Regions from separate parts of the Micromonospora sp. NPDC005171 genome, predicted to be linked through region 3. Evidence: riboswitches for the same ligand, from Rfam matches in the RefSeq annotation. Region 3 holds a riboswitch; each other region holds the start of a gene.
What was found. Region 3 has a riboswitch for cobalamin ahead of ABZU74_RS24250 (ribonucleoside-diphosphate reductase subunit alpha). Riboswitches for the same ligand answer to the same signal wherever they lie in the genome.
Positions count from the first base shown of each region.

Region 1: linked by a shared signal. The riboswitch ahead of bluB (5,6-dimethylbenzimidazole synthase) and the one ahead of ABZU74_RS24250 (ribonucleoside-diphosphate reductase subunit alpha) in region 3 are both predicted to bind cobalamin.
Region 2: linked by a shared signal. The riboswitch ahead of cobN (cobaltochelatase subunit CobN) and the one ahead of ABZU74_RS24250 (ribonucleoside-diphosphate reductase subunit alpha) in region 3 are both predicted to bind cobalamin.

Region 1 is NZ_JBEXIM010000022.1:72,747-76,846, reverse strand. It holds gene ABZU74_RS23150 (hypothetical protein) at 1-1,128, shown strand, start outside; partial or broken gene ABZU74_RS23145 (helix-turn-helix domain-containing protein) at 1,168-1,452, shown strand; gene bluB (5,6-dimethylbenzimidazole synthase) at 1,587-2,216, opposite strand; cobalamin riboswitch at 2,246-2,446, opposite strand; gene metH (methionine synthase) at 2,946-4,100, shown strand, end outside.
Region 2 is NZ_JBEXIM010000045.1:24,945-29,044, forward strand. It holds gene ABZU74_RS30155 (MFS transporter) at 1-489, opposite strand, end outside; gene ABZU74_RS30160 (helix-turn-helix domain-containing protein) at 584-1,543, shown strand; cobalamin riboswitch at 2,174-2,303, shown strand; gene cobN (cobaltochelatase subunit CobN) at 2,637-4,100, shown strand, end outside.
Region 3 is NZ_JBEXIM010000025.1:19,279-23,378, forward strand. It holds gene ABZU74_RS24240 (FadR/GntR family transcriptional regulator) at 1-314, opposite strand, end outside; gene ABZU74_RS24245 (enolase C-terminal domain-like protein) at 322-1,719, opposite strand; cobalamin riboswitch at 2,153-2,370, shown strand; gene ABZU74_RS24250 (ribonucleoside-diphosphate reductase subunit alpha) at 2,562-4,100, shown strand, end outside.

The DNA.
Region 1 (4,100 bases), on a different contig from region 3:
CTGGTCGGTGCGTTGGGCAGCGCAGAACCACTACGCCCGGAGGCGTATCAGCGGGCGCGGGCGGTGCTGCGGGCGGCTATGACCGACCCCGGAACCGTGCGGCTGCTGGGCGCGATATCAGCGGAGGACACGACTATGGAGGCGACTTCAACCATGGAAACGACGACAACCACGCGGGACCGCGAATCCAGCCCGGCGATTCAGCGCCGCCGCCGGATCGGTATCGCCGGCCGATGGGGTATCGGCGCCGGGGTGGCGGTTACCGCAGCGGCGGCAGTCGTCGCTGTGGTGCTGAACTCGTCGGCAACCGGGGTCACGGACGCCGGCAAGGATTCGTCGGCCGCCACCTCGGGCTCGACCACCGTCGACGGGTCCGCCGAGCGCGCGCCGCTGATGACCCTGGCCGGGTCCATCAAGACGGTCACCCCGTCGGCGGGCGACGCGTGGCTGGTGAAGGCGACGCAGGTCCACGGCACCAAGACCATGCAGGTCGTCTACACGCTGTACACCGACGGTCACGCGATCTATACGGGCAACAGCGTGAAGGACATCAAGCGTGCGATCACGCGTCATCAGGACCAGATGACGGACGGCGGCTACGCTCCGCTCCTCAAGGCAGCCGTCGCCGCGGCGGAGAGCAGCCCGGCCGACGGCCGGACCCAGATGCTCAAGGCAGCCAAGGATCCGCTGGTGGGCCTCGACCCCGCAGCGCAGAAGGCGGTGTGGGACAAGCAGCAGGCGGACGCCCAGGTGATCATCAAGCAGAAGGGCGGCAACGCCGAGCCAAAGCCGTACAGCCCCCAGGCCGTTCAGCGGCACTTCGACAACGCCCTGTGGACGTACAGCACCCAAGCGCTGTCCGCTGGCGACGGCAACACGCAGGTCCGGGCCGGTGTGCTGCGTCTGCTGTCCACCATCTCCGCGGTCAGCGTCAAGAACTCGACCACCCACGGCAAGGCCACGCTGACGATCACCGCCGGCCCCGAGGTGTTCGGCGGCCAGGGCAGCGAGGTGCTGACCATCGACGCCAAGACCGGCATGCTGGTCAAGAACGTCTCCACCGTGCCGGGCCTGCCCCAGGCCTCCACGAACTACGAATCCTCCCGCGTGGCGAAGGCCGACCTGTAGGCAGGGAACTCTCACGCACCAGCATTCCGGCAGACGGGCGTGACGCGCCCGGCGTTCGGTAACGGTACGGGCCGCCTCGAGGCGGCCCGTACCGTCCTTCTGTTGTTCGCACGGCACAGTCATGCTGCTCCCTTACGCGCACGTCTGCGCGTGGCGCGTCTGGTCTTGGACGAGGGCTGGCCCGTCGCTCAGGCGGCACGGTGTTATGACGGCTCCGGGCGGACCGCGAAACGCTGGACAGATCGCTACCGCGAGCAGGGCGCTGACGGTATGCGGGACCGGATCGTCACGCCCGCACCACAGCCCGACGCGGACACCGCAGCCCCTGGTCGGCAAGGTCGTGCACTTGCGCGTCAAGCAGCGCCTCGGCCCCGTCCAGATCGGCAGGCGCCTCGACATGCAGGCCTCGAAAATGCACGCGGGGTGGCTGGCGCGGGAGCGCCGTCAGAACCACTCGGTCACTCCGTCGTCCAACGATCGTGGTGGATCACCGATGACGCCGGGCGTCGCTGGCGCCAGCCGTGCCGCTCCAGGTCCGGCGTCTGCTCCAGATGGGTGACCGGGCCGAGGCAGAGCCACGCCACCGGGCGGACGGTGGCCGGGATGCCGAGCAGGTCGCGTAGGAACGGCTCCCGGTAGAACGAGACCCAGCCGACCCCGAGTTGCTCGGCGGTTGCGGCCAGCCACAGGTTCTGGATCGCCAGACAGACCGAGTAGAGGCCGGCGTCGGCGATCGCGTGACGGCCGAGCACGGCCGGTCCGCCCCGCTCGGGGTCGTACGTGACTACGACTGACATCGTCGACTCACGTACGCCATCGATTTTGATCCGGTTGAAGCGTTCCGCCGCCGCACTCTCGAGAGTGGCCGCGAAGGTGTCCCGTTCCCGCTGCACGTGCCGGTGGAACTCCTGCCGCAGCTCGGGATCGCGGACCAGGATGAAGTCCCAGGGCTGGGAGAGGCCGACGCTCGGCGCGGCGTGCGCCGCCGTGAGGACCCGGTTCAACGTCTCGTCGGGGATCGGCGCCCCGGTGAACTGGGCACGTACGTCCCGGCGGCGGTGGATGGTCTCGTAGAGTCCGGTGTTCAAGGCAGGCTCCCGCTGCGCTCGTGCCCCTGACGGGGTCGATGACGCGAGGCCGGTCTTCGGACTCCCGGATCTACGCTGGTCACCCGCCTTCCCAACCCCGCAGGGTCAGTGGCTGCGTCTGGTACGCGTGGGCGGCAGCTCCCCGGTCACCGCGGCGGGCCCGTGCCGGACTCACACCGGCTTCCCGATTCTCCCCACTCGCGCAGGGCACCTCGCAACGTTTGTGCCACCGCAGACCTTAACGGTCCCGACGAACATGGGACGAACCTCGCCATGAATATTCGGCATACCGCTACGCCGTTGCCGGTCGGAGTGAACTTTGCCTGCGCGTCCTCCGTCCAGTCGGATGCTTCGGCTCGGCGACTGCGGAGGACGCGCCACCGTCATACCGACTTCTCCAACCCCGCAGCTCAGAAGTGATCCGCGCCGGCGGGACGGCGCCGAGTTCGGACCTCCTACTGAGCGGATAACGCCGCGTCGTCGTTTCGTACGGCGATGTGGCCCCGCCGCTACATCGCCCGTGAAGGGCGGTGCTCGTCACGATCGGGCTTGCCGCGTGATCGCAGCAGCCAGACGCCGACGCCGCACGGGGGCGTCCAGGCAAACGGATCGGGTAGCATCTGCCTGTCGGTCGAGAGGCGCTGCGACGGGCGGAGCCCGCCACGCTCGGCCCTCATTTCTTCAACAAGGGCGCCTCCGAGCTTCGGAGGTGGCCGCTTGAGCGCGTCATTGAGCCAGAGAGACAATGCATCGTCGCTGCGGCAGCTGATGTCCCAGCGTGTTCTGGTGTTGGACGGCGCCTGGGGAACGATGTTGCAGGGCGCGCAGCTCACCGCCGCAGACTATCGAGGCGACCTGATCGTCGACCATCCGCAGGACGTCAGCGGTGATCCCGACCTGCTCAACCTCACCCGGCCAGACGTCATTCTGGACGTACACCGGCGGTATCTGGCCGCCGGCGCCGACATCACCACCACCAATACTTTCACGGCGACGAGCATCGGCCAGGCCGACTACGGGCTCCAGTCACTGGTTCGTGAGATGAACGTTCAGGGTGCGCGGCTGGCCCGGCAGGCGGCGGACGAGTTCGGTGGCCGGTTCGTGGCCGGCTCGGTCGGGCCGCTGAACGTGACGCTGTCGCTGTCGCCGCGGGTCGACGACCCGGCGTATCGCGCCGTCGACTTCGACGGAGTGCGCGCGGCGTACGCGGAGCAGATCTCGGCCCTGGCCGAGGGCGGTGTCGACCTGCTTTTGATCGAGACGATCTTCGACACGTTGAACGCGAAGGCCGCAATCGCCGCGGCCCGTGAGGTCGCGCCGCAGCTGCCGTTGTGGATCTCCGTGACCATTGTCGACCTCAGCGGCCGGACCCTGTCGGGGCAGACCGTGGAGGCTTTCTGGCGCTCGATAGAGCGGGCCGATCCGCTGGTCGTCGGCGTGAACTGCTCGCTGGGCGCGGCCGAGATGCGCCCGCATGTCGAGGAGCTTTCCAAGATCGCCGGAACCTACGTGGCGTGTCACCCCAACGCCGGTCTGCCGAACGCTTTCGGCGGCTACGACCAGACGCCGGAGGAGACCGCCGGCCTGCTCGGCGAGTTTGCCGCGTCCGGCTTGCTCAACATCGCCGGCGGCTGCTGCGGCACCTCACCGGACCACATCGCCCGGATCGTCGCCGCCGTGGCCGGCACACCGCCACGGACGGTTGCCGCCCTGCCGGAAACCACCCGGTTCAGTGGGTTGGAGCCGTTCGCGATCGGACCCGACACCGGATTCGTGATGATCGGTGAGCGCACCAATGTCACCGGCTCGGCCAAGTTCCGCCGGCTCATCGAGTCGGACAACTATCAGGGCGCGGTCGACGTGGCCCTGGAGCAGGTCCGCGGC
Region 2 (4,100 bases), on a different contig from region 3:
GGCCAGTCCGGCGGCGGCCAGCAGTCCACCCAGCGGGGGCCCGATGAACTCGTTGGCCGCGGTCTCGGTCGCGGTCAACTTCGCGAACGCGGATTCCATGCGGTTGCGGGGTACGACCATCGGCACGACCGCCATCCGGGTGGTGTCGGCGAATACCTCGGCGGTGCCGAGAAGCAGCGCCCCCGCGTACAGGCCGGCCAGCGGAAGGCTGCCCAGGACGAGGGCACCCATGAGCACGGCCAGGACCAGGGCGCGCGCGGCGGCCATCGTCATGATCAGGTGCCGGCGATCCACCCGGTCGGCGAGGGCGCCGGCGGGCAGTGAGAAGAGCAACCAGGGCAGGGTGTTGGCCAGGGTGGCGGCGGCGACCAGCGCAACGGAGTCCGTCAGCGAGACGGCCATTAGCGGCAGTGTCAGCTTGACGACGCCGTCAGCCAGGTTGGTGACGGCGGCACCGCCCCACAGAGCGTTGAAGTTCCGCGTGCTCACGGTCGTCGGGTGGCCTGGGAGGGTGTCGCTGTGCATGGCCGGGAGCTTGGGACATCCCGCGGCGCCTCCCTAGAGTTTCGACCGGAGGCGAAACGTGGCGGTGTTCCTGGTCGACGCCGAAGTGATGGCGCAGGCGCGTTTCGGCACCTCGCAGCTCACCGAGACGTTGGGGGCGCTGAATATCCTGCGCCGAGGTCAGCCGCTGCCGTGGCATCGGGTCTGGCGGGACCAGCATGTCGACGCCTTCCAGGGCCATCTCGACGATGATCCGGTGACCAGGGCCCTTCTGGCGCACGCGATATCGTCCTCCTGGATGGCCGACTTCCTGACGGTGCCGCCCGCCCGTCCGGACATGACGCTGGACGACGAGCTCGTGGAGCTGGAGTCGCTGTCGGACGACCGGATCCGCGCCGATCTGGCCCACGTACGTTCCCCGTTGGCCCCGGAATTGCGCGGGTCCGGGTTGGCGAGCCGGACAGCCGCTCTTCTGCGCTGGGTCTGGCGCCACACCGTCGAGGCGGACTGGCCGCGCCGGCAGTCGGTGCTGCGTGCCGACGTGGTGTCCCGGATCTCCCGCCTGGGCAGGGACGGATGGTCCGGGGTCATCAACGACATGCGGCCCGGCACGCGCTGGCTGGGCAACGGCCGGCTGCAGGTCGAGGAGCGGCCTTACCCACCGTCCGACGTGCGCGGCGGGACGCTGACGTTCTTCGCGGCCCACTGCCGGGGAGGCTGGATCTCCTGGAGATTGCCCGACCGCTTCGGAATCGTCTATCCAGTGACGGGAATCTTCGCCGAGGAGGCTCTCACCACACCGGATTCTCTGCGCCGCCTGCTGGGAAACTCGCGGAGCACGATTCTGGTGCAGGCGGCTGAGCCGGTCAGCACCACGGCAGTGGTCGCCGCGACCGGGCTGCCGCTCGGCACGGTCGGTGGTCATCTGCGCGTGCTGACCGAGGCCGGTCTGCTTCAGAAGCGCCGGTCGGGCCGGGAGGTCCTCTACTGGTGGACGGAGACCGCCCGAACGCTCGTGGCCGGGGCCTCATCGTTCTGACGGGGCACGGCGTGTCGGCGCGAGGTGCCCGCCTCCGTGTGCCCGGCGGGGCGGTGCCGCCGGGGTCAGGTCGAGGTCGAGGCCGTCCTCCGGCCGGCGCAGATGTGCCAGCGGCGGCCAGCGCGGCCTGGGTGTCGCCGGCGGGCGCGGGGCTCTGCCCGGCGTCGATCATCACACTGCCGCGTTCGTCGACGACGACGGCGACGCCGGCGTGGACCGCCTCCGGGTCCGGATCGCCCGGACAGAGCCAGACCCGACCGGCGAGGTGGTGGAACTGCGGGGCGACCAAGGAGATCGACCTCCGAGATTGATCACGGACACTGGTGTGGCGATCGCCGACCCTCGGTGAGGGTGTCGGCCGGCATCGCGCTGCCGGATGATCGGCGCAGGTCAGAGTTCGTTCGGCCGTCCTTTGCTCTGCTTACCTATAGGCACCAGTGACGCTCCGTGTCCGGTGCGCATAGGTAAGCAGAGCAAAGGACGTCGGGCATTGATCTGGGGCATTGCGGCGTGCGGATTCACGCTCGCGCCAATCGCCGAATCTCGATGAGTTCCACCCGCCTGGTAGGGCCTGACCGGCGTTGACCGGCGGCGCGGCGGTGTGGCAGCATTCGCGGCCTGACGGCAGTGAAGGAAGTCGGTGCGAATCCGACGCGGTCCCGCCACTGTCACCGGGGAGCGATCCCCCCTCGTGAGTCACGGCCGTGTGTCTGCGGTTGGAAGGCCGGGGGAGAGCGTCGATCCGGAAGCCAGGATACTTCGGCCGTCGGGACGTACCCCAGGGCGTGGACACCCGAGGAGGACCCGATGACGCACGGCGTCTCATTCATCGACGAGCATCGTCATAACCTGTGCACAGGGCGCCGCAGCGCGCCCGGAACCGGGCGCGCCCGCACGCCAAGGGCCGGCCGTCGCGGCGTGCGCCAGGCCGCCGGCTTCCGGTACCGCTGAGCCGAGCGCCCGCCGCTGACCGGCCCCGACGCCCGCGTCGGCGCGTCGTTCGCCCGGGCCGTCGTACCGGCTGACGCCGTACCCGTCCGCATCGTCCCGGTCGCCCCCTCGGGGCCCAGGGCGTCACTTTCCGGAGCCAACCGTGCGCATCCTGCTGCTGTCCACCGCCGACACCGACCTGCTGGCCGCCCGCGCCAGCAACGCCGACTACCGGTTGGCGAACCCCGCGCGGGTCACCGTCGAGGAGGTGCCCGCCCTGCTCGACGGGGTCGCCCTCGTCGTCGTACGCCTGCTCGGCGGTCGGCAGGCGTGGCCGGACGGCCTCGCCGCGGTGCTCGCCACCGGAGTGCCGACGGTCGTGCTCGGCGGTGAGGCGCTACCCGACGCGGAGCTGATGGCCATCTCCACGGTGCCGTCCGGGGTCGTCACCCAGGCGCTGGCCTACCTGGTGGAGGGCGGGCCGGACAACCTGGGGCAGTTGGCCCGGTTCCTGTCCGACACGGTGCTGCTCACCGGCGAGGGCTTCGCCCCGCCCGCCCCCACCCCGGCGTACGGGGTGCACGGCGAACACCCCGCCGACCCGGACCGGCCCACGGTGGGAATCGTCTTCTACCGGGCGCACGCCCTCGCCGGCAACACCGGATTCGTCGACGTGCTGGCCGAGGCGGTGCGAACGGCCGGCGGCAACCCGCTGCCGATCTTCTGCGGCTCGCTGCGCGGGCTGACCGCGGGCGCCGGCCCACTCGGACTCTTCGCCCGCTGTGACGCGCTGCTGGTCACGGTGCTCGCGGCCGGCGGCGCGGTCGCCGCGGACGCCTCCGGTGGCGGCGACGAGGACGCCTGGGACGTCGGCGCCCTGGCCGCCCTGGACGTGCCGGTCATCCAGGCGCTCTGCCTCACCAGCACCCGCGCGCAGTGGGCCGACAGCGACGCCGGACTGTCCCCGTTGGACGCCGCCATGCAGGTGGCCATCCCCGAGTTCGACGGCCGGATCGTCACAGTGCCGTTCTCGTTCAAGCAGATCGACGCCGACGGACTCTCGGTCTACGCCGCCGACCCCGAACGGGCCGCCCGCGTCGCCGGGATCGCGGTCCGCCACGCCCGGCTGCGGTACGTGCCGCACGCCGACAAGCGGGTCGCCGTGGTGCTCAGCTCGTACCCCACCAAGCACTCCCGGGTCGGTAACGCCGTCGGGTTGGACACCCCGGCCTCGGCGGTCAGACTGTTCGCCGCGCTCGTCGAGGCCGGCTACGACCTCGGTGACGCGCCGCCGCCCGACGACGGCGACGCGCTGATCCACGCGCTGATCGCCGCCGGTGGCCACGACGTGGAGTGGCTCACCCCGGAGCAGTTGGCCGCCGCCGAGGCCCGGATACCGGGGTCGACGTACCGGCGCTGGTTCGACCAGGTCCCGGTCGAGCTGCGCGAGCGGATGCGGGAGCACTGGGGTGAGCCGCCCGGCGAGCTGTACACCGAGGGCGGCGACATCGTCCTCGCCGGGCTGCGCTTCGGCAACGTGGTGCTGCTGATCCAGCCGCCCCGCGGCTTCGGGGAGAACCCGATCGCCATCTACCACGACCCGGACCTGCCGCCGAGTCACCACTAC
Region 3 (4,100 bases):
GCGGCCTCGCACTCCAGCAGTCGCCGGACGGTGTGGATGTGCCGCGGGTCGCCCTGACCCTGGAAGTCCACAACGAAACCCATCGGGGCCAGCAGTTGTGGGGCGTCGAGGTTGGTGACGTAGGTGCCGTCGCCCTGGCGGATGTTGACGATGCCGAGGATCGACAGCGCCGACATCCCCTCGCGCAGCGAGCCCCGCGAGACGCCGAGCGACTCGGCGAGGTCCTTCTCGATGGGCAACCGGTCCCCGGGCCTGAACTGCCCTTCGAGGATCATCCGCTTGATGCCGTTGACCACTTCGTCAGTGCGAGACATGACTCCCCTAGCGGCCGGCGGGGGTGGCCTTCCCACCCGCGATCACGTACGCCGCCTCCGGAGATGACACGGTAGTCGGGTCTGTCGCCGCCCAGTAGTGGCCGTCGGGAAACCTGTAGAGCGCGACCGACTCGGTACGCATCCGGGTGGAGTAGCCGGGCTGGCTGGGCAGGACGTATCCGCTGCCGGAACCGGTGTCCCGGATGATGCACGGGTCGGTGAAGTGCTCGTGCAGGTGGTCGACGAACTCGGTGACCCGGTCGGTGAGATCCCCCGAGATCGCGACGTAGTCGAGCACCGACACGTGTTGGACCATCTCGCAGAGCCCCACACCGCCGGCGTGTGGGCACACCGGGACGTCGAACTTCGCGGCGAGCAGCAGCACGGCGACGATCTCGTTGATGCTGGCCAACCTGCCGGTGTCCAGCTGGCAGAAGTCGATGGCCTCGGCTTGGAACAGCTGCTTGAACATCACCCGGTTGTGGCAGTGCTCGCCGGTGGCGACGCCGATCGGAGCGACGGCACGGCGGACGGCCGCGTGGCCCAGGATGTCGTCGGGGCTGGTCGGCTCCTCGATCCACAGGGGCTTGAACTGGGCGAGGGCGGTGACCCACTCGATGGCCTGGTCGACGTCCCACACCTGGTTGGCGTCGATCATCAGGTTGCGATCCGGCCCGAGGATCTCCCGCGCGATCGCGCACCGGCGGATGTCGTCGTCGAGGTTGGCGCCCACCTTGAGCTTGACGTACCCGTAGCCGGTGTCCACCGCCTCCTGGCACAGCCGGCGCAGCTTGTCGTCGCCGTAGCCGAGCCAACCCGCCGAGGTGGTGTAGGCGGGGTAGCCGGTCCGGTCGAGCTCGGCGAGGCGGGCGGCCTTCGTGCCCTCCTTGGCCCGCAGGATGGCCAGCGCCTCGTCGCGGGTCAGCGCGTCGGACAGGTAGCGCAGGTCCGCGATGTCGACGAGTTGCTCGGGGGACATGTCGACGAGCAGCCTCCACAGCGGCTTGTCGGCGAGCCGGGCGACCAGGTCCCACGACGCGTTCAACACGGCGGCGAGGGACAGGTGGACGACGCCCTTCTCCGGGCCGAGCCACCGCAGCTGCGAGTCGGAGGTGAGGAGGCGGTAGACCGCGCCCATGTCCGCTGCCATCGTCGCCACGTCCAGGCCCACGAGACGCTGCGCCTGGTGGACCGCCGCCGCCGCGACGATGTCGTTGCCGCGACCGATGGTGAAGGTCAGACCGTGCCCCGCGAGCGGCGCACCCACGCCGTCGACGCCGTCGGTGTGCAGGACGACGTAGGCCGCCGAATAGTCGCCGTCCTTGTTCATGGCGTCTGAGCCGTCAGCGGTCAGGGAGGTGGGGAAGCGGACGTCTTCGACGGTGACGGCAGTGATCTGCGGCATGCGCTCCTCGCCCGGCTAGGCTAAAGATCAGATGATCACTGGGAGTATACGGAGGACTTCTCCGGCGCGTCAACGATGTCGATCACCGCAGACCCGCAGACATATGATGTTTGGTTGGTCGGAACGATCCGCCTTGCTGCCCGCCGTGCCGGTGGGTGGCTGAGAGTGGTGAGGGGAACGGGCCCCGGAGATTGGATGTTCACCCTCCCTTCAAGGCATTGACGGCGGCACATGGGCGTGGCGCACGGCACCCGATGCCCCGATACATCAAATCTTTGTCGATTGTCGACACCCGCATCGAAGGGCAGCGGCTCCGCTGCCTGCCGCCGGTCGGCGTGGCGCGGTCGGCCAGGTTGGTGACGGTGCTCACCGGGCGGCCGCCGACACGCCCGAGACCGACATGTGGGGTGTGACAACGGCTGCGTCCCTATATATGGTGTCGAACGCAGCTGGTTCGCCGCTCATCCGGGGCGGTCGAGGCAACAGGGAACCCGGTGGAAATCCGGGACTGTCCCGCAGCGGTGAGTGGGAACGACCGCCGTCATCAGCACTGGGCCACCACATCGGCCTGGGAAGCGACGGCCAGTAGGAGACCGGCGAATCCGGTCGTGCCCGCGAGTCCGAAGACCTGCCAGCGCGCCGCGTACCCGCACCGGGTGGGCGGCGGTCCGAGGCCGCGTGGGACGGCCGACGCCACCTGACCCACGCCGGGCTGGCGTGGCGTCCGTCGGTGTCTGTCTCCCCGCGTCCGGGGCCACCAGGTCTTCAACTCCGAGGAGCGAGTGGTGACAGTCACCGAGGTAGTTCCGGCCAGCGGCGACGCGACAGTGCGGCGCACGCCGATGCAGGTCCGCAAACGCGACGGCGGCACCGAACCCGTCGACGTGAACAAGATCGTCCGGGCGGTCGAGCGGTGGGCCGACGACCTGACCGACGTCGACCCGATGCGGGTGGCCACCCGCACCATCAGCGGCCTCTACGACGGCGCGACCACTGCCGAACTGGACCGGCTGTCCATCCAGACCGCCGCCGAGATGATCGGTGAGGAGCCGCAGTACTCGCGTCTCGCCGCGCGGCTGCTGGCCGGCTACGTCGACAAGGAGGTGCGTCGACAGGGCATCACCTCGTTCAGCGCGGCGATCCGGGTCGGCCACGCCGAGGGCCTGATCGGTGACGACACCGCCGCGTTCGTCGCCGCACACGCCGCGACCCTCGACCACGCCATCGACCCGAACGGCGACCGCCGGTTCGAGTACTTCGGCCTGCGCACCGTCTACGACCGCTACCTGCTGCGCCATCCCACCAGCCGACTGGTGGTGGAGACCCCGCAGTACTGGCTGCTGCGGGTGGCCTGCGGCCTGTCCCGCACGGCGGACGAGGCGGTCGACTTCTACCGGCTGATGTCCAGCCTGGCCTACCTGCCCAGCTCACCGACCTTGTTCAACTCTGGGACCCGGCACACCCAGATGTCCTCCTGCTATCTGGTCGACTCGCCGCGCGACGAGCTGGACTCGATCTACCAGCGGTACGCCCAGGTCGCCAACCTGTCCAAGTTCGCCGGTGGTATCGGCATCGCGTACTCCCGGGTCCGCTCCCGCGGCGCGCTGATCCGGGGCACGAACGGGCAGTCCAACGGGATCGTGCCGTGGCTGCGCACTCTCGACGCGAGCGTCGCCGCCGTCAACCAGGGTGGCCGGCGCAAGGGCGCGGCCTGCGTCTACCTGGAGCCGTGGCACCCGGACATCGAGGAGTTCCTGCAACTGCGGGACAACACCGGCGAGGACGCGCGGCGCACCCACAACCTCAACCTGGCCAACTGGATCCCGGACGAGTTCATGCGCCGGGTCGAGGCCGACGAGCCGTGGTCGCTGTTCGACCCGCACGAGGTGCCCGAGCTGCCCGACCTGTGGGGGGAGCGGTTCGACACCGCGTACCGGCAGGCCGAGGCGCAGGGCCGCTACGTGCGGCAGGTCCCGGCACGGGAGCTGTACGGGAAGATGATGCGGACCCTCGCCCAGACCGGCAACGGCTGGATGACCTTCAAGGACGCCGCGAACCGGCTCTGCAACCAGACTGCCGAGCCGGGCAACGTGGTGCACCTGTCCAACCTGTGCACGGAGATCATCGAGGTGTCCAGCGACACCGAGACCGCCGTGTGCAACCTCGGCTCGGTGAATCTCGCCGCACACCTCAGCGACGGCGGCATCGACTGGGAGCGGCTGCGCGCCACGGTGCGGACCGCGGTGACCTTCCTCGACCGGGTGATCGACATCAACTACTACCCGACCGCGCAGGCGGCGGCGAGCAACCCCCGCTGGCGGCCCGTCGGGCTCGGGCTGATGGGCCTGCAGGACGTCTTCTTCGCGCTGCGGCTGCCGTTC